DNA from 4 places in the Vibrio sp. QJM3NY_35 genome. Region 4 is predicted to be linked to each of the others. Evidence: predicted binding sites of a transcription regulator. Region 4 holds the regulator's gene; each other region holds the start of a gene.
The links. The regulator CRP, encoded in region 4, controls carbon source genes, mostly activating them, when cyclic AMP is high. The targets are predictions, from matches to a motif close to TGTGANNNNNNTCACA.
Positions count from the first base shown of each region.

Region 1: the regulator CRP is predicted to act here: its motif matches at 2,316-2,331, upstream of deoD (purine-nucleoside phosphorylase).
Region 2: the regulator CRP is predicted to act here: its motif matches at 1,828-1,843, upstream of AC3CH3_RS19925 (glycogen/starch/alpha-glucan phosphorylase).
Region 3: the regulator CRP is predicted to act here: its motif matches at 2,620-2,635, upstream of mlc (sugar metabolism global transcriptional regulator Mlc).

Region 1 covers NZ_CM173508.1:1,025,364-1,030,553, forward strand. Annotated here, with positions in the region: gene AC3CH3_RS19985 (transposase) at 1-1,406, opposite strand, end outside; gene deoD (purine-nucleoside phosphorylase) at 1,489-2,199, opposite strand; gene AC3CH3_RS19995 (L,D-transpeptidase family protein) at 2,546-3,520, shown strand; gene AC3CH3_RS20000 (Lpp/OprI family alanine-zipper lipoprotein) at 3,699-3,965, opposite strand; gene AC3CH3_RS20005 (DEAD/DEAH box helicase) at 4,327-5,190, shown strand, end outside.
Region 2 covers NZ_CM173508.1:1,004,441-1,009,630, reverse strand. Annotated here, with positions in the region: gene AC3CH3_RS19925 (glycogen/starch/alpha-glucan phosphorylase) at 1-1,648, opposite strand, end outside; gene malT (HTH-type transcriptional regulator MalT) at 2,216-4,924, shown strand.
Region 3 covers NZ_CM173507.1:2,280,029-2,285,218, reverse strand. Annotated here, with positions in the region: gene AC3CH3_RS10190 (patatin-like phospholipase family protein) at 1-783, shown strand, start outside; gene pyk (pyruvate kinase) at 943-2,391, opposite strand; gene mlc (sugar metabolism global transcriptional regulator Mlc) at 2,711-3,928, shown strand; gene AC3CH3_RS10175 (chemotaxis protein CheV) at 4,097-5,038, shown strand.
Region 4 covers NZ_CM173507.1:3,078,038-3,083,227, reverse strand. Annotated here, with positions in the region: gene astD (succinylglutamate-semialdehyde dehydrogenase) at 1-1,326, shown strand, start outside; gene AC3CH3_RS14025 (2-oxoadipate dioxygenase/decarboxylase family protein) at 1,540-2,331, shown strand; gene crp (cAMP-activated global transcriptional regulator CRP) at 2,516-3,148, opposite strand; gene AC3CH3_RS14015 (phosphoribulokinase) at 3,388-4,257, opposite strand; gene AC3CH3_RS14010 (YheU family protein) at 4,335-4,547, opposite strand; gene AC3CH3_RS14005 (hydrolase) at 4,643-5,190, opposite strand, start outside.

The sequences.
Region 1 (5,190 bases), on a different replicon from region 4:
AGCCCTTGTTTATCTTGGTAGCACAGATTGTGCCAAGCTCTAAATATGTCGAGCAATGGAAGAATGCCCCCAGGACGAAGCTTACGTCTGGGCTCATTAATAAAGCTATCAAATAACAGCTGAAAGCGTTGTTGATAGAACTTAGTTTGTTGAATTGAGGCCGTGTTAAACCACTGTTTTGGTTCTGGATTGTTACCGGTTAGGTAGCAGATACCTTTCTGGTTTTCACCTTGATTCGCAATAGCCCAGCGATCTCGCCACCAACTCATATGAACGATGTCGATCTTTTCAAAACTTTGATCGTCTTGCCAGCCTGAATCTTCCTCTACATACATAAGGTCAATATTTTGACTCTGAATGCGCGGCAGACATACGCTTAAAGCGGCAGATCTTAGTAATGGATCTTGTGGCATATAGATGGCGACATGCTTATCTTCGTTGCACATATCCAACACATGTAAGAAGTGAGCATAAGAGGTATAAGGCGGTCGAATGAGTGCACCCTTTGAAGGGTAGCTAAATGTGGTGAGGTTACCCATAGGGTCCTCAACGTTACCTCTCGCAAGAATCACTTGGTACTGCTGTTCAATGCGCTCTTTTAGTTTGTTAGAGGGCTGAGGCAGTTCGAGGTTCGCTTCTGAAGAGTGCTCCTTGGATACAAAGCGCGCAACATCATCATAAGGGTTGTGGTCGACGTTCCCCGATGGTTCTTCATTTTGAGAGTAGTTAACGTGTTGGCAAAGGATATAGCCAGAATGCGCCTCGCCCGTCGCTATCCACACCACACCGTTGTTACTTTGTGGTTGCAGACGCTGGTAGTGAGAGGCGAATTCGTAATCTTTCGCATGGTTAACCCATCGTGCATCGATCATCGCTAATTTACGACGACAACGGCTCGCGATATGGTCAACATGATCATAGAAAGTCTTTGGGTTGATCTCTAATTTTCGGCAGATTTCACGTACGGAATAGCCCATGAACAGTAAGCCCATGAGGTTCTCTTGAAATTGGAGTTTTTTGTTGGATCCAGACCATTTATCAACGAAGGTTGATTGGCAGTCTTTGCATCGATAACGCTGCCTGTCACCACTGTAGCCGAAGGCATGATAAAGATGTTTATGGGTATGAACCGATAAGCCGAAATTATCGCAATCATCATTACGACAAGCAGGGAGCCCATCGCTGTGAAGTTGTCTTAGGCGATGAAGTTCGCTTAACACTTCACGGTTGTTAAGTAAGGGGGGGAAAGCTCCACATTCACGACAAACCATCGCTGGACGCTTAGGGTTCGCGTGTTGCAAAACATACCGTTTTGCATCGCTCAAGCCAAAGTTGTCACACGCCAATGTTTTACAAAAGTTGAGTTGCAAACCATCCGCATCTTTTGGCAGCTTGTCGTTAGACACGATCTCCCCCTCGGGATTATTTGAGCAGCCAAGCGAGCCTGGCTGCGGGGTAACGCTTTTCAATGTATCTTTGATCAAATCGTTAGATGTTGATTGCTGTCTCTAGAGCAACTTTCATCATGTCGTTGAAAGATTTTTGACGCTCTTCAGAACTTAGTTTTTCACCACGGATGATGTGGTCAGATACTGTTAGGATAGTTAGTGCTTTAGCACCAAGGTCTGCAGCAACGCCGTAGATACCAGCCGCTTCCATATCAACACCTAGGATGCCTAGCTTTTCCATTTTTTCGAAAAGGTCAGCTTCTGGAGTGTAGAAAAGGTCTGCAGAGAATACGTTACCAACTTTAACTGGAACTTCTTGTGCACGAGCTTGGTTTACTGCTTCTTCTAGAAGACCGAAATCAGCGATAGCAGCGAAGTCGTGGTTGTTGAAACGAATACGGTTTACTTTTGAGTCAGTAGATGCGCCCATACCGATAACAACGTCCATTAGTTTAACGTCGTCACGTACTGCGCCACAGCTACCTACACGAATAACGTTTTTCACGCCGAACTCAGCGATTAGCTCGTGTACGTAGATGCAGCATGATGGGATACCCATACCGTGGCCCATTACAGAAACTTTCTTACCTTTGTAAGTGCCTGTGTAGCCAAACATGTTGCGAACGTCACAAACTTGCTTCACGTCATCAAGGAATGTTTCTGCAATGTATTTTGCGCGAAGCGGGTCGCCCGGCATAAGTACTGTTTCTGCGAAATCACCAGCTTGAGCATTAATATGAGGTGTAGCCATGGTCGTTCTCCAAAGTTTAAACGGTAATTATAGGAACAGGATTTAATCAATTACCGATTCTGTTGAATTGAATTCGTTTTGTTGAGGCAATATTAGCGAGTTAGAACGTGGCTCCATGAGACTTTAGTCACAAAATAGGTCTGTCATTATAGTTTTATTAATATTGATAACCAAATATGTTGAAAGCGTAAAGGCAATCGATTTTGTATGGGTAAATTGCAAGCCAATGAGAGGAAAAGGCCCACATATAAACTTGTTGCCTATCAGTTTCGAGACAACAATACGTTGTAGAGACGTTTGATCAGCGATAATCTAAACTTTGATAAAAGACAAACCAAGGATTTGTATGTCGTATTGCGCTAACTCGACGCCTTTGCAGTCAATGAAAACCCGACTACACAGGGCAGCATCGCTTGTTGTAAGAACTACTTTGCTTGCCAGTGGAATAGCTTCATCGTGGGTGTCTGCTGCAACCTTTGAATTGCCACCAACAGAAAGCCGTATTGTTGGCAGAATACAGCAGCATGAAGTGGTGGCGGGCGAAACCTTGGCCATCATTGCCAAGCAATACGATATTGGTTTCCTCTCTTTAATGGCAGCCAACAAAGGAGTGGATCCTTTTCTTCCCGCGGAAGGTTATGTGTTGAGCATTCCAAGTCGTCTGATTCTGCCTGATACCCCAAGAAAGGGGATTGTCATCAACCTTGCTGAGTTGAGATTGTACTACTTTGAGCCCGATAAAAATCGGGTGCATGTATTCCCTGTAGGTATCGGTCGAGTGGGGCGCGATACCCCCGAGATGATCACCAAGATAAGTCAAAAAAGACCGAATCCAACATGGACTCCACCCAATTCAATCCGCAAAGAGTATCTTGAAAAGGGCATTGAATTACCGAGAGTAGTTCCCGCCGGGCCAGAAAACCCATTGGGTGAGTATGCTTTGAGACTTGCTTATGGCGCTGGCGACTATTTGATCCATGGTACTAACAAAGACTTCGGAATAGGTTTACGAGTTAGCTCTGGTTGTATCCGAATGGAACCTAAAGATATTGAGTGGCTATTTGAGCAAGTGAACCGTGGTGAACAGGTCACCATTATCAATGAGCCGATTAAGGTGTCATTAGAGCCTGATAGAAGTGTGTTTGTTGAAGCGCACGAGCCATTAACTCGAAGTGATGGTTCAAAGAAATCATTACAGATCCCTGTGGAACTAAAATGGTGGCTTGAAGACGCAGAACTGCCAAATTCAAAGGCGAAAGCGGTTATCTTTGCTCAAAACGGCGTACCTGTAGAGATAGCACCACCTGTGATTGAGTTTTAATTCGACTGCCTCTTCTGTAACAAGGGGCGTTTTATCTTTTCTCTACTCGAATCAATACCTTCTACTCGAATTGGTATCGCCCAAAAAAAAGCACCACATCCGATAAGAAGTGGTGCTGTCTATATACTGCTTTTTGCGACTTATTTAATTTACAGCTTAATCGCGATTAGATCTCAAACTACTTAGTGTAAGACTCAGCGATGTTATCGATGCGTTCGTTAGCACGATCCGCTTCTTCTTTCGCTGCCATAGCGGCTGCTTCTGCTTCTTGAGCCTTCATTTCTGCGGCTGCTTTGTCACTCTTAAGTGCTTCAACTTCGCTTGTAAGTTGAGCCACTTGGTTAGTTAGTTGATCCATTTCTGACACTGCAGCTTCTTCTGGCTCTGAAGAACAACCGGCTAGAATGAAAACTGATGCTGCAGCTGCGATTAACGTCTTATTCATAAGAACTCCTTGCTTATTTATCATCAAAAGATGCGCTATACATTCTTTATCATATAGTCGCTTCATTAATGATTGTAGCGACTAATTTTTTAACTGCAAAAACAATAACTAAAGAAATTGCTAAATTTTTGAGGTAATTAGCTAAGCATCACGTTCTGTCTCACTTATGAGATGAAGGATTGAGAGGCGACTAAAAGGTGTTTTTGGAGGGCTATCCCTTTGCTAGCAATGCATACAATGTTCTAGCTAAAGATAGATTAAGGGATAAATTTACTGTGATCTCTATCCTTATAAAGTACTTTCGCGGTATCATGTCACGTTAAATTAATTTTATTCAATACCATCATGACTGGAGAGTCCTTTGCACTTTAAAGATTTAGGCTTAGATAACCGCTTACTGAAGAACTTAAAACATTACGACTTCAAGAAGGCGACAGAGATCCAATCAAAAGCGATCCCTGTTGCTATTGCTGGTAAGGATCTATTGGCTTCATCAAAAACGGGATCAGGAAAAACATTGGCGTTTGTGTTGCCAATGATACATAAAGCATTAAAAACAAAAGCGTTTTCTGCTAAAGATCCTCGTGGTGTAATTTTGGCTCCTACTCGTGAGCTAGCGAAGCAAGTTTACGGCGAACTGCGCAGTATGCTTGGTGGTCTGTCTTATGAAGCGGCGCTTATCTTAGGTGGTGAGAACTTTAACGACCAAGTTAAAGCACTGCGTAAGTACCCTCGCTTTATCGTAGCGACGCCTGGTCGTCTTGCTGACCACCTAGAGCACCGCTCATTGTTCCTTGATGGTGTTGAAACGCTAATCCTTGATGAAGCAGACCGTATGCTTGATCTTGGTTTTGCTCCAGAACTGCGTCGCATTGCGAATGCGGCTAAGCACCGTCGTCGTCAGACGCTAATGTTCTCTGCAACGCTAGACCACGCTGAAGTGAACGGTATTGCCAATGAAATGCTAGACGCACCTAAGCGCATCTCGGTGGGTGTTTCTAACGAGCAGCACCTTGATATCACTCAGAAATTCTACCTATGTGATCACCTAGATCACAAAGAAGCGATTCTAGACCGTGTACTAGAAGAAGCTGAATACCGTCAGGTTATGATCTTCACAGCAACTCGTGCTGATACTGATCGCCTAACGGATAAGCTGAATGAGAAGAAGCTTAAAGCCGTTGCACTGAGCGGTAACTTAAACCAGACGCAGCGTAATGCGATC
Region 2 (5,190 bases), on a different replicon from region 4:
GAACGTCAAAGATAGCGTTAGTATCTAGCTCGATACCCATGTTCTCTTGAACCCAATCAGCAAGGCGCTGTTTGTTTTCTTTCTTAACCGCCATGAATTCTTTTTGGAATTTCGCGTCTGTTGCAAACTTAGCGATGCCTTCTAGCTGCTCAAGTTTTGCTGGCCATTCAGTACCGATCTTACCTGTGATTAGCGTAGATAGGCCTGGGTTACAGAACTTCAACCAACGACGGGGCGTGATGCCGTTCGTTACGTTAGTCAGTTTGCCAGGGAAGATTTCGTTGAACTCAGGGAACAAGTCTTTCTTAACCAGTTGAGAGTGAAGCGCAGCTACACCGTTCACTTTGTAAGAACCAATCACACATAGGTTTGCCATGCGAACCATGCGGTGGAAACCTTCTTGGATGATAGAAAGCTTCGCTTGCTTCTCACCGTCACCAGGCCACATTTTACGAACTTCTTGCATGAAGCGGTGGTTGATTTCAAAGATGATTTCCATGTGACGTGGAAGAAGACGGTTGATCAGTGATTCAGACCAAGTCTCTAGTGCTTCAGGAAGTAGTGTGTGGTTCGTGTAAGCGAACGTATGAGCACTGATTTCCCATGCTTGGTCCCAAGATAGACCTTTCTCGTCAATCAAGATGCGCATTAGCTCAGGAATCGCAATCGTTGGGTGCGTATCGTTAAGCTGAATCGTTTCTTGCTTAGGCAGATCTTCTAGAGAGAAACCAGCGGCTTCGTGACGACGTAGAATATCGCGAACAGACGCTGCTGAGTGGAAGTACTGCTGCATTAGGCGCAGAGTCTTACCTTTCTCGTGGTTGTCGTTCGGGTAAAGAACTTTCGTGATGTTACCTGCATCGATTAGCGAGTGTTGCGCTTCGAAGTAATCACCGTTGTTAAAGCTAGCTAGTGAGAATGGTGCGATTGCCTGACATTCCCAAAGACGCAGCGGGTAAACCGTGTTTGACTCGTAACCTACGATAGGTAGATCCCAAGGCATTGCTTTTACTTCCATACCTGGAACCCAAGTACGAACTTCTTTACCGTCGATGAATTCAACGTCTACATGACCGTAAAAACCAATGTGTTGTGCTAGTTCTGGACGAGCTACTTCCCATGGGTAACCTTCAACACCACGCCATGCGTCAGGTGCTTCTTGTTGACGACCGTCTTGGAAAGATTGTTTGAATAGACCGTACTCGTAGTGAAGACCGTAACCTACTGTTGGGTATTCTTGAGCGGCACAAGAATCCATGAAACAAGCAGCTAGACGACCAAGACCACCATTACCTAGTGATGGGTCGCGTTCTTCTTCTAAAAGGTCAGTTAGGTTTTGACCTAGCTCTTCCATTGCATGAGTGATCTGTTCGTAAAGACCCATGCTGATCAGGTTGTTACCTGTTAGACGGCCAATCAAAAACTCAAGTGATAGGTAGTTAACGCTCTTCGCGTTCTTAATTTTTTCATCATTTTCAGTTTCTAGCAGGTCAAAAGTCGTTAGCTCTGCAAGAGCACGACCCATTGCTAGATACCATGAACGGCTGTCTGCTGTTTCAACGGTTGTTGCGTAGGTTGCAGATAAATGTTTCTTAACACTCTCTTGGAATGACACTTTATCGAAAGTTTTTTGCTGAGTTGGTTTCATTTCAGAAATCTCGCTTTTAATAGTTCTAATTCATCTGTGACATATCGTGCATGGTCACCACAAACTAAACATCCTCCCGCTAATGCAACTGACTAGGAGTAGATGGGAGGGCGTAGGGGGCGTACCGACTTAGGGTTAGTGATCTGACTCTCATGTTCTGACTGCGAACAAAAACTTGGAGTGACTAAGATCACAAGCTCCCGTTCGATAACTTAACTTCAATTGATGTGACTTTTATTTAACCAGATTAAAGTCATTGTTAAATCTGATATTCAGATCACGAAAATAATTTCCAACTCTCATCTTTTGCATAGATTCCCGTGTAGGGATGAACGAAGTCACATTCACAAATCAACCCGCAACGTGAGCAAAGTCTCAAATAAAGGGCGTAGACACCCAAAAACATGCAGGAGTGCAAGGTTTCTGAGGAGGATCGTAGTCGGTAACGTTTGGCTTCACGTAATATGAGTAAAGACTTAAGTAATTAGGCTCATGTCATTGGAGTACACTCAACGATAGATTGGGATATTTCAGAACATAGCCACGGAATAGGTGTAAAACTTCGATATGTGGATCCCTTCGAAACTGACTCGTCCCGGCCGCTTACATAATGCAATCCTACGACCTAGGGTTCTCGATCTGCTTCACAATGCAGATTGCTATAAGCTTGTGTTGTTCCGCTCTCCAGCGGGCTACGGCAAAACCACCATGGCTGCACAATGGTTGGTAGATAAACCTAATGTGGGTTGGTACAGCATTGATGATAGCGACAATGATGCCTTCCGCTTTATCAACTACCTACTTCAATCACTTAATAAAGCGACTCAAAATGCCTGTCCGAATGCCCAAAAACTGGCAGAAAAGCGACAGTTTTCATCGCTGCATTCTTTATTAAGTGAAGTATTTGCCGAGATGTCGGAATTCCATCACGAGTGCTTTCTGGTGTTGGATGACTATCACTTGGTCAACAATGACGACATCCACGAAGCCATGCGCTTCTTCCTCAAACACATGCCCGATAACCTAACGTTGGTTGTCACCAGTCGTGGTACGCCACCACTTGGTACAGCAAACCTGCGCGTTCGTGACTTAATGATCGAATTAGGTAATGACTCGTTGGCGTTTGATACCGAAGAAACCACACGCTTTTTCAACCAACGCGTAGCCGACGGCATTGATGACACCACGGCAGACAGCATTTGTAGTTATGTAGAAGGTTGGCCTTCTGCACTACAACTTATCGCGCTACAAGCACAACACCAAAAACGCACTCTTGCACAGTCCGCAGAGTCATTCTCTCACTTTAACCACGCCCATCTTTGGGACTACTTGGTTGAAGAAGTATTCGACCTGCTAGACAAAGAAACCCGACAGTTCTTGATGCAATGTTCTGTGCTTGATCACTTCAACGATGAGCTTGTGTGTGCACTTACACAGCGTGAAGATGCGTTAGGTATGATCGAATCACTCAACCGTTTTGGTTTGTTCATCTACCCGCTTGAAGGTGAAAAGAACTGGTATCGCTTCCATAACTTGTTTGGTGAATTCCTCGCACATGAGCGCCAAGCTCGAATTCCTCAGCAAGAAGCTGAACTGCATCGAAGTGCTGCAAAAGCGTGGATCAAGCAAAACACACCACACCAAGCACTACGTCACGCACAGCGCGCTGAAGATCCAGAACTGATCATTCAAATCCTGACTGAGCACGGTTGGCCGATGTTCAACCAAGGTGAGCTTTCGTCATTAGAAATGGCGATCAAACAGCTAACCACAGATCAACTATACAGTGAGCCAAAGCTTTCGATGCTACGCGCTTGGCTTGCACAAAGTCAGCACCGTTATGACCAAGTGGGTACTTTGCTGGAAGAAGCTGAGACTCAATATCAAGCGCGAAACATTGAACTCGATACTCAGCAGCAAGGGCAATACAACGCCTTGCGCGCCCAAGTTGCCATCAACAGCAATGAACCTGAAAAAGCGTTAGAACTGGCTGAGCTTTCGTTAAGCCAACTGAACACCACTGTTTATCGTAGCCGTATTGTCGCAACCTCGGTTGTTGGCGAAGTGAATCACGTAATGGGTAACCTCAGTCGTGCGCTACCGATGATGCAACAAACAGAAAAACTGGCACGTCAGTATCAGGTTTATCATCAGGCTCTGTGGGCGATTCTGCAACAAAGCGAAATCTTGATTGCTCAAGGTTATGTTCAAGCTGCATTTGAGCTACAAGACAGTGCATTCAAATTGATTGAAGAGCATCAGCTTCAATACGTGCCTCTGCATGAATTTTTGCTACGTGTTCGCGCTCAGATCTTCTGGTGTTGGAACCGACTAGATGAAGCGGAAGAATGTTGCTACAAAGGCTTAGATATCCTTGGTCACCACTCACCAAGTAAACACCTGCACAGTTACTCAATGCTGGCTCGAATTTCATTGAGCCGTGGCGAGATTGATAAAGCGTCGAAGTTTATCGACCAAATTCAACACCTGCTACGTCAATCAACTTACCACGTAGATTGGACCGCAAATGCTTCTCTTTCTTTGATTCTATTCTGGCAAGTAAAAGGCAATAAAGAGGCAATCCGTGATTGGCTAAGCGTGGCGGTTCGACCTGAATCGGCAAGTAACCACTTCTGCCAGCTTCAATGGCGAAACATCGTACGTTCTCACATCATCCTTGAGCAGTATGAAGATGCGGAAGAAGCGCTGATTTTTCTTAAGAGTGAAGCGCAGCGTTCACATCTGATTACAGACACCAACCGAAACTTGATCGTTGAAGCGGTGTTGCGTACACAAATTAACGATGAAGACAGCGCACGCGTGCTACTTGAAGAAGCGCTTCATATGACCAACCAAACCGGTATGGTTGGTAACTTCTTAGTCGACGGTGGAACTATCGGGCATATCTTGGATAAATTGAGCAACAAGCCAGGCTTAGGTGACTTAGAACGCCATCGCGCTCAACAGATCATGAAAGATATCTCAACCACCCAACGCAGCCGCTCGGTTCACTTCGATGAAGACTTTGTTGAGAACTTGGTTAATCACCCGAATATTCCTGAGCTTGTGCGCACTAGCCCACTCACCCAGCGTGAATGGCAAGTACTTGGTCTGATCTATTCTGGGTTCAGTAATGAGCAAATCGCTCAAGAGCTCGATGTAGCGGGGACCACGATCAAAACTCACATCCGTAACCTTTATCAAAAGCTCAACATTGCTAACCGTAAAGAAGCAATCAGCACGGCGGAGAACTTGCTGCAGTTGATGGGGTACTAAAACGGAATCGAGATTGATTCGAGAAAAGCTTAAGCTAGTCACCAATGGTGGCTGGCTTTTTTTTCATCTGAAGTTTAGAGCTTAAAAATGTAGGAGCTGGAAAAGAAAAAAGACAATCACCAAACGACAGGCAAAAAATAGCCAACCGCAATAATCGCGATTGGCTCTATATATTTGTGAACAAATCAATAGGTTCACTAACAACGTCAGTTGGCTAGGTGACCCTCGGCTTAAGAAGGGTCAATGTACATAATGCAGTTAGCGTG
Region 3 (5,190 bases), 800 kb from region 4:
TTACGAGACCACTACTTCCCATTATTGGGCGAAGATTGGTACAAGGTGATGATTGCGACCTGCGCCATTCCTCGTTTGTACAATGATGAAGTCTTTATTGGTGACAGTGCTTATGTGGACGGTGGTGTATCGGCGTGTATCCCGGTTCAGGAAGCGTGGCGAAGACAAGCCCGTTCTATTGTGGTGATTCGTACTGAGCCAGTGGTGGAGGAAGGTAATACCCATTTGGTTGAAGCACCAGTTAAGGGATCTTCAGTCAAAGCGCCTAAACCAATCTCTGCCGAAGAACTGGAGTGGTTCCGCGAATCTTTTGACAGTGTTCAAGGTCATTGGCAACAGAAAGTGGAACAGTGGAAAACCGACTGGACCTCTTTCTTCCAACAACAAATTATGCGCTCAAAAGAGCAGAAGCGTGACCGTGGGCATTTAGACCTGCTGAACGGTGGTCGCTGGCTATTTGGTGCAGATGATATTTATCGCGTAAGTCATTTAATCGGAGATAAGTTTGATTCAGGCTTGGCTGACACGCTAATGGTGCATTATCAGACCTACTCATTGACTCAGGATTTTTTGAATTCGCCACCAGACGACGCGTTTGTGGTTCAGATAGCGCCAAGTCAGCCACTAAAATCGAGTTCATTAATGAGCGACAAAGAAGACCTGTTGCACGATTACGAAATGGGCTTAGAAGCCGGTTACCGATTTGTGGAAACCTATACCTCAACGGAAAACGCTCGCAATTCTCATATGCCACAGTTAGCCACCATTGCTGCTGGCAAGTAATTCTCGAAGTTGATGAGCTAGCATGCTGTGAGCTCGTTATGCTGTTTAAGCAGATTGTAGTGAGTCGTGTTCTGAAATGAAAAAGGGTTATTGAACTTGGTTCGATAACCCTTTTAAGTTTTTGAGATTAGGCGAATCGTTTCGCCTTAAGGTCAAATATTAGGTGACAGGCAAGATTCTCATACAGTTGGTTGACCCTGCTACATCCATAATGTCGCCTTGAGTGACGATCACTAGGTCACCAAACTTAAGGTGTCCTTTTTCTTTCAGGCAAGTGAGTGTAGATAGTGCGATGTCAAAGCTGTCTTCAGCTTCTGTCTCGAAGTAGATAGGTGTCACACCTCGGTATAAGGTACAGCGATTAAGCGTTCCTTCGTTACGAGACAGCGCGTAGATCGGCATGTCGGCACTTAGGCGAGACATCATCAGTGCAGTGCGGCCTGACTCGGTGAGAGTGACAACGCCTTTAATGCCTTCCATATGGTTCGCAGAGTAGATGGTCGCCATCGAAACGGTTTCTTCGGCAGTAACAAAGGTGCGGTCAATACGGTAATTGGATTGGTTATTAATGCCTGCCATTTTTTCCGCACCAATACAGACTTCAGCCATCGATTTTACGGTCTCGACTGGGTAGTCACCAGCTGCAGTTTCACCAGACAGCATCACAGCATCGGTGCCATCGAGTACGGCGTTGGCAACATCCATAACTTCGGCACGGGTTGGCATTGGCGCAGAAATCATTGATTCCATCATCTGAGTTGCGGTGATGACAGTTCGGTTAAGCGCTCTGGCACGGCGTATAAGCTGTTTTTGTACTCCGACTAACTCAGGATCGCCAATTTCCACTCCGAGGTCACCACGAGCCACCATGACCACATCTGAGGCCATTATGATGTCATCCATGTTCTCAACTGTAGCTACTGTCTCTGCTCGCTCCACTTTTGCGACGAGGTGAGCTTCTAAGCCGGCTTCTCGTGCAAGCTGACGAGCATAGTGCATGTCTTCACCATTACGAGGGAAAGACACCGCTAGGTAATCCACTTTGATTTGTGCGGCGGTGACGATGTCGCGCTTGTCTTTTTCTGTTAGCGCTTCTGCGGAAAGGCCACCACCTTTTTTGTTGATGCCTTTGTTATTTGAGAGTGGGCCGCCAATGATGACTTCGGTATGAACGCGACAGCCTTCTACTTTGGTTACTTTGAGTTGAACACGACCATCGTCAAGCAACAGGATATCGCCGGCGGATACGTCGTTAGGCAGTTCTTTGTAATCAAGGCCAACGGCTTCTTGATTGCCTTCACCTAAACCTAGGCTGCTGTCGAGAGTAAATAGGTCACCTACGGCAAGTTGAATTTTGCCATCTTTGAATGTCGACACACGAATCTTGGGACCTTGTAAGTCTCCGAGAATAGCGATTTGAGTGCCGAGCCTTTTTGCTATCGCTCGGACGTTTTCTGCGCGTTGTATATGGTCGTCGCTGGTGCCGTGAGAGAAGTTCATACGAACGATATTGGCACCGGCTTTGATTATCTCTTCAAGCACGTTACCTTTATCAGTAGAAGGGCCAAGCGTTGTGACGATTTTCGTTTTTCTTAATTCGGCTGTCATGAATACTCCTAGAGTGAGGCCAAGTAATCTTTTGAAAGACTGAATTAAGTATATGCATTAATTGATAATTTATTGGGAGCTAGGAGGATATTTCTTGATTTGCCTTTAATTATTGAATTCAGGGCTCAAACGCGATGTTTTATTCTGAAAATTAAGTCGCAAATTATCGATGTGGGTGTTAATTTTCCTCGAACTATTTGACTCGATACACAAAGATTCATGTATATACGTGATACTGGTCACGGCGATATACCAAGTGACTTCACAATTACTTCGCAAAGTAAAAAAATTACCTCGTTGATGATTTCTGGAGCGTAAAATGTACATGGCTCAACCGGGCCATATTGATCATATCAAACAGGTCAATGCTGGTCGTGTATATAAACTAATTGACCTTAAAGGTCCTATTTCTCGTATCGATCTGTCCAAGCAAAGTGAGTTGGCTCCGGCGAGTATTACTAAAATTACCCGTGAACTCATTGAAGCTCACCTTATTCACGAAACGACGGTTCAAGAAGCCACGACTCGTGGGCGTCCTGCTGTCGGTCTGCAAACCAATAACGAAGGTTGGCAGTTTTTGTCGATGCGTCTTGGTCGTGGATACTTGACGATCGCGCTCCATGAATTGGGCGGCGATGTACTTATCGATACCAAGATTGATATCCATGAACGTGATCAAGATGATGTGCTTGCGCGTCTTCTCCATGAAATCGATGAGTTCTTCCAAACCTATGCCGAGCAACTCGACAGGGTGACGAGTATCGCTATCACACTGCCAGGTCTGGTGAATTCAGAGCAAGGTATTGTGTTGCAGATGCCGCACTACAACGTTGAAAACTTAGCGTTGGGGCCGGAGATCTACAAAGAAACCGGTTTGCCAGTTTTTATTGCCAATGATACCCGAGCGTGGGCATTAGCAGAGAAGCTGTTTGGTAACTCACAAGACAACGACAACTCTGTTCTTATCTCGATTCACCACGGTTTAGGTGCCGGGATCATTCTTGATGGTCGCGTTCTGCAAGGACGTCACGGTAACATCGGTGAGTTGGGGCATATCCAGATCGATAAGGAAGGCAAGCTTTGCCACTGTGGAAATCGAGGCTGTTTAGAAACGGTGGCGAGTTCTCAGGCAATCCGTGAGCAAGTCAAAGAGCGACTGGCAAATGGTGAAGAATCAACGCTAACGGTGTTTGAAGATGTCACTATTGAGCAGATCTGTGCTGCGGCTGCTAATGGGGATCCGTTGGCTGTTGAAGTGATTGAACAGTTAGGTCGTTACTTAGGTTCTGCGATTGCGATTGTGATTAACCTATTCAACCCAGAGAAAATCTTGGTGGGTGGTGTTATCAATCAGGCGAAGAGCGTGTTATACCCGGCGATTCAAAAGTGTATCGAAGAGCAGAGTCTATCGGTTTACCATAAAGACTTAGAGCTGGTGGAATCTCGTTTTTATAAGCAGGCAACCATGCCAGGTGCTGCGCTCATCAAGCAGGCCTTATACGATGGCCAACTGTTAATGAAAGTTATTGAAGGTTAACCCCTTTTTCTCGTCTTGTAGCCTTACCCTGAACCTTTCCATGTACTTAAGCTTTGTATAACATCATTTGTTGTACTTAGTTTAAGCATTCTGTGCATTGGCGCTTTGCTTTAACCTATTGAAGTAGGCTATTGTAGCCACAGTTATTATTTGTCACTAAGGTGTTGTATGTCTGGCGTTTTAAATTCGGTTGATCAGAGAACCAAACTGGTCGGTGAAAACCGTCTGGAACTCTTGTTATTCAGCTTAAATAGTCGTCAACTATTTGCGATTAACGTATTTAAAGTGAAAGAAGTCCTCAAAGTGCCAGTACTCACTCGCTTACCGGGCTCTCATCATCATATTACGGGTGTTGCGTCTTTACGTGGTGAATCGGTGCCTGTTATCGATTTACGCAGTGCCATTGGCTTTCCACCATCTCGTGCGGAATCTCAAGAAAGTAACTTGATCATTACGGAATACAACCGAACCGTACAAGGTTTCTTGGTTGGGCAAGTTCGTAATATCGTGAACACGACATGGACAGAAATCCAACCGCCGCCAAAGACAACAGGTCGCGCAAATTACCTAACCGCTATCACGCATATTCAAGAAGAAGAGCAGCACAAGATCGTCGAGATCATCGATGTTGAGAAAGTGCTGGCTGAGATCATTGATTACGATGTCTCGATCTCTGAAGGCGTTTTAGATGAACAATTAGCTCAGGAGATGATAGGACGTAATGTGCTTATCGTTGATGACTCTTCAACAGCGCGTAACCAAATTAAAGGCACCTTGTCGCAGCTTGGTTTGAACATTATTGAGTGTTGTGATGGCTTAGAAGCACTGACCTTACTTAAGGGCTGGTGTGATGAAGGCAAAGACATCAATCAAGAAATATTGTTGATGATCACCGATGCTGAAATGCCTGAAATGGACGGCTACAAGCTGACACACGAAGTACGTACTGACCCTAGAATGCATGACCTGTTTATTACGCTAAACACTTCATTAAGTGGAAGTTTTAATGAAGCTATGGTTGAGAAAGTAGGGTGTAACCGCTTTATTTCTAAGTTCCAGCCAGACCTCTTGGTTGAAGTTACTCAAGAGCGAATGCGTCAGATTTTATAATTAATGCTGCTGTACGGTTTGTTTTGAGTGACCTTATAGAAAACGTTTGCTAACATTCACACAGCATATTTTTCTTAACGAAATATGCTCAACTACTAGCGTAACTTTTCACACACAATCTAAGGTAGTTCCTCTTAATGATATGGTTAACG
Region 4 (5,190 bases):
GCAGCTCGTGAAGCCTTCTTGGTTTGGAAAAAATTGAGCTTTGCAGAGCGTGAAGCGATCGTGTTGAACTTTGCTGAGAAGGTAAAAGAGAACAGCGAAGAGATTGCACAGATCATCGCAAAAGAGACGGGCAAACCGATTTGGGAAACTCGCACTGAAGCGGGTGCAATGGCGGGTAAAATCGCTATCTCTATTCGTGCTTACCACGAACGTACCGGTGAAGCTTCACGTGAAGCGGCGGGCAACCAAATTGTACTTCGTCACCGTCCATTGGGCGTAATGGCGGTATTTGGTCCTTACAACTTCCCAGGTCACCTACCTAACGGTCATATTGTTCCAGCTCTGCTATCAGGGAACACCGTAGTATTCAAACCTTCAGAGCAGACACCTTGGACGGGTGAGTTTGCAATGAAGCTATGGCAAGAAGCGGGTCTTCCTGCTGGCGTAATCAACCTAGTACAGGGTGCTAAAGAGACAGGTATCGCACTAGCCGATGCTAAAGGTCTTGATGGCGTACTATTCACAGGTAGTGCCAATACCGGTCATATCCTACACCGTCAATTCGCGGGCCAACCGGGCAAGATGCTGGCACTAGAGATGGGCGGCAACAACCCTATGGTGATCAGCGACCAATACGGTGATGCAGACGCAACGGTATACACTATCATCCAATCGGCTTTCATCAGTGCGGGTCAACGTTGTACATGTGCACGTCGCTTATATGTTCCTGTTGGAGAGAAGGGCGATCAACTACTGGATAAGCTCGTTGCTGCGACCTTGAAGATTCGTGTCGATCAGCCATTCGCTGAGCCAGCACCCTTCATGGGGCCACAGATCTCTGAAGCTGCGGCTAAGTTCATTCTGGACGCGCAAGCGAATCTGCAATCGTTAGGCGGTGTAAGTCTAGTCGAAGCAAAAGCGGGTGAAGCGGCGTTTGTTTCTCCGGGCATTATCGATGCAACCAATATTGCAGAACTGCCAGATGAAGAGTACTTCGGTCCATTACTGCAAGTGGTTCGTTACCAATCGCTAGAGCAAGCGGTCGAGTTAGCTAACGACACTCGTTTTGGTTTATCTGCTGGCTTAGTATCAACAGATGATTCTGAATGGGAATACTTCGTGGACCATATCCGTGCGGGTATTGTTAACCGTAACCGTCAGCTAACAGGCGCAAGTGGTGATGCACCGTTTGGTGGCCCGGGTGCTTCGGGCAACCTACGCCCAAGTGCTTACTACGCAGCGGACTACTGTGCTTATCCTATGGCTTCAATGGAAGGTGGCGAAACTCAACTTCCGGCAACGTTTAGCCCGGGTATTGAGCTTTAATTTAGGCTAATGAGTCCTAGGCTCATGCGTTAAGTTTGAAATAGGGAAGTGGTGTTATCGCTTCCCTTTTCCATCACGTCCGACATCTAGATTGGGCGGTAGATAATAATAGAAAAAGTATGTCACAGGCTGATGGCTGCTGACTCTGTGTCTCAGCCTCTCCCTCTCTAATCCAAATTACTAGCTTGCTAGAACCTCTGACAAGGAGTCACCATGACGCCCGATCTACTCTTTAAATCACTTTGGGACGATTACATTCACAGGCTTTGTCCATCGGCTGAGAAAGTGCATCACTTGCTGAAAGAAGACGAAGCGCTGATTAATGATCACATTGCACTGCGTACTTTCAATGTTGCTCCTTTGGGTATTGAAACATTAGCGAAGCCTTTCCTTGAATTAGGCTATCAGGCGTGTGGCGACTACTTGTTTGAGAGTAAGAAGTTAGTGGCTAAACATTACGAGCACCCAGATCCAAAACAACCAAAAGTGTTCATTAGTGAGTTGAAGGTAGAAGAGTGTTCAAGTGACTTGCAACAGATCGTTGCTAAGTTGGTTGAGCAAGTGGACGCAAGTAAGCTTCAAGGCCATGAGTTCTTGTTTGGCGGTCGTCTTTGGGATTTGAGCTTCGCTGACTTCCAAGTGCTCGCAAAAGAGAGCGAATACGCGTCTTGGCTCGCGGCTCATGGATATGGTGCAAACCACTTTACGGTGAGTGTGAACCAGCTAAATGAATTTGATGAAGTGCAGGCGGTGAATGACTACCTGAGCGAGTCAGGCTTCACGATCAATGCATCTGGCGGTCAGGTTAAAGGCTCTCCAGAGGTCTTATTAGAGCAATCATCAACAATGGCAGACAAAGTCCCAGTTTCATTTGTTGAAGGCAATGAGATGATTCCTGGGGGCTTCTATGAGTTCGCTAAGCGTTATGCGATGGTCAACGGTGAGCTTTACACAGGTTTTGTTGCAGCATCAGCTGACAAAATCTTTGAGAGCACCAACGGTTAAAGAAAGATACGAGCACGGATTTTGTCCTATAGATGCGAGTACGCTTCGCTTCGAGACAGTTTGTGCTTGGAAGCTGTAGGTGTTCTATTCGCATCTCGTATCTGCTCTATAGATCTTAAGAAAACAAAAAAGCCACCAAACTCGCATTTGGTGGCTTTCAAATTTTTGGCTCAGTTAATCGAGATTAACGAGTGCCGTATACCACGATAGTTTTACCGTGTGCAGAAATTAGGTTCTGCTCTTCTAGCATCTTCAAGATACGACCAACTGTCTCACGAGAACAACCAACGATCTGGCCAATCTCTTGACGAGTGATCTTGATTTGCATGCCGTCAGGGTGAGTCATTGCATCTGGCTGTTTCGCTAGGTTTAGTAGCGTTTGAGCGATACGACCTGTTACGTCAAGGAACGCTAAGTCACCAACCTTTTGGCTAGTTACTTGTAGACGGTTTGCCATTTGCGCTGAAAGACGCATTAGGATATCTGGGTTCACTTGGATAAGTTGACGGAATTTCTTGAAAGAAATTTCAGCTACTTCACAAGGAGATTTAGCACGAACCCAAGCAGTACGCTCTTGGTCTTCTTCGAACAAGCCAAGCTCACCGATGAAGTCGCCTTGGTTTAGGTAAGAAAGAATCATTTCCTTACCTTCTTCGTCTTTGATAAGAACTGCCACAGAACCTTTAACGATGTAGTACAAGGTTTCTGCCTTTTCACCAGCATGAATCAAAGTACTTTTTGAAGGGTACTTATGAATATGACAGTGTGAAAGGAACCACTCTAATGTTGGATCGGTTTGAGGTTTACCTAGAACCATAATATCTCACTTCCTCTGCAGGGTATGCTTGCCGCTTTCCGTATTTTAGCTAAGCCTGGATTGACTTGTAGGATAAGAGCACTCGTTGAGCGCTGCAAGCTATCTTGTGTTTCGTTTAAGAATAGTATCCTTTTTCAGGTACTATTTCTTGATTTTAATCGTGACCAAGCTACGATTTTTTACGCAAAATTGTGCACATGATCACGGTATGAAAAGTAATCAACCAGAATGTCGTTTTGTTAACCTATTTTTCCGGTTTCGATAAGTTGTTGCAGGATTGGCCTCACAATGAGCTCCATAGCAAAACTCATCTTGCCGCCTGGCACCACTAGCGTGTTATGGCGAGACATAAAAGAGCCATCAATCATAGCCAGAAGGTAGGGGAAATCGACGTTTTTGATGCCACGCAAACGTATAACTACGAAGCTTTCGTCTAAACTTGGAATTCCTTTGGCGTTAAGTGGGTTCGATGTATCTACGGTTGGAACACGCTGAAAGTTTATGTGAGTGCGCGAAAATTGCGGGGTAATGTAGTTGAGGTAATCATCCATTGAACGAACAATGGAGTCCATTACCGCTTCGCGTGAGTGACCACGATCGCGAGTGTCACGAACGAATTTTTGAATCCACTCTAAGTTGACGATGGGCACCATGCCGATCAGCAAATCGACGTGTTGAGAAACGTTAATGTCGCCATCAACCACACCGCCGTGCAAGCCTTCGTAAAACATCACATCGGAATTTTCCGGGATCTCTTGCCATGGCGTGAAGGTGCCCGGCATTTGATTGTAAGGCACGGCTTCATCAAAGGTGTGCAGGTAGCTTCTTACTTTACCTGTACCTTCGTTACCGTATTTACGGAAGAACTCTTCTAGCGCACCAAAGTCGTTGGCTTGAGGACCAAAGTAGCTGATGTGCTTACCTTGCTCGCGCGCTTTACGGATCTCGACATCCATCTCTGGACGTGTGAAGCGATGGAAACTATCCCCTTCAACCCAAGCTGCCTTCACGTCCATCATATTGAACATTTTACGGAAGGCTTCTGAGGTAGTGGTGGTGCCGGCTCCAGATGAACCCGTCACCGCAATAATTGGATGTTTAGCGGACATGACAACCCTTGTCTTTTGAGTAACTTACTTGTTAGCAATCGTTTACCACTATAACACGGCTCCTTTATGAGCGCAGCTTAGAAGCGTTTTGTGACTTGAATATCAACGGTTTCATGGAGTTCAGAAAACACGATGCTGACTTCTCCTGAAGCTAATTGATGTTTCACTTGGTCAATCTTGTTTTGCAGTGAAACCTCTACGTCGCCGTAGTCTGTGCCTTCACGCAGCACGAATTCTTTGATGAGGTTTTCCAGTGTCTCTGGTGCAATGTCTTGCCATGGGATGATCATAAATACTTCTCTCTTTTATGTTCATAAATAGGTTTATTGATGTAGAAATGCGTGTGCTTAGTAATGTTTTGCTTCTATTTACTAAGGCTCGGTCATTATGCCGAATCTTGGATACTTTCATAGTAGGCAGGCAAGGCTTCTTCTAACCAAAATCTTGGCTTGAGTGTGCTGCCAGTAATAAACCCAACATGGCCGCCTTTTTGAAACAGTCGATAATCGATGTTATCGGGCAGAACGAATTTTGGGATCACATCATCGGTCATGAAAGGGTCGTCTTTGGCATGAATGATCTGCGTCGGCAGTTTAATCTTATTGAGCTTAGGCAGCGCAGAACATTGCGCATAATAGTCTTGGGCATTTTTGAAGCCGTGCAGAGGCGCAGTGATTCGTTCATCAAACTCATACAGTTTGGTTATGTTCTTGATGGCTTCAGCTGTGATGCCAAGTTTTTCCTGTAGCAAGTTAACTTTTTTTAGCGCATTCGATTTTAGAGAGTTGAGCAGGTACTTCTTATAAAGCTTGGAGAAACCGCGCTCAATGCGACTAGAGCAACACGCTAAGTCAAATGGAGCAGATACGATTGTCGCCGCCGACAGCAATGGGTCGTCTGCGTACTCAGCTAAATAGTTCGCCAGCATGTTTC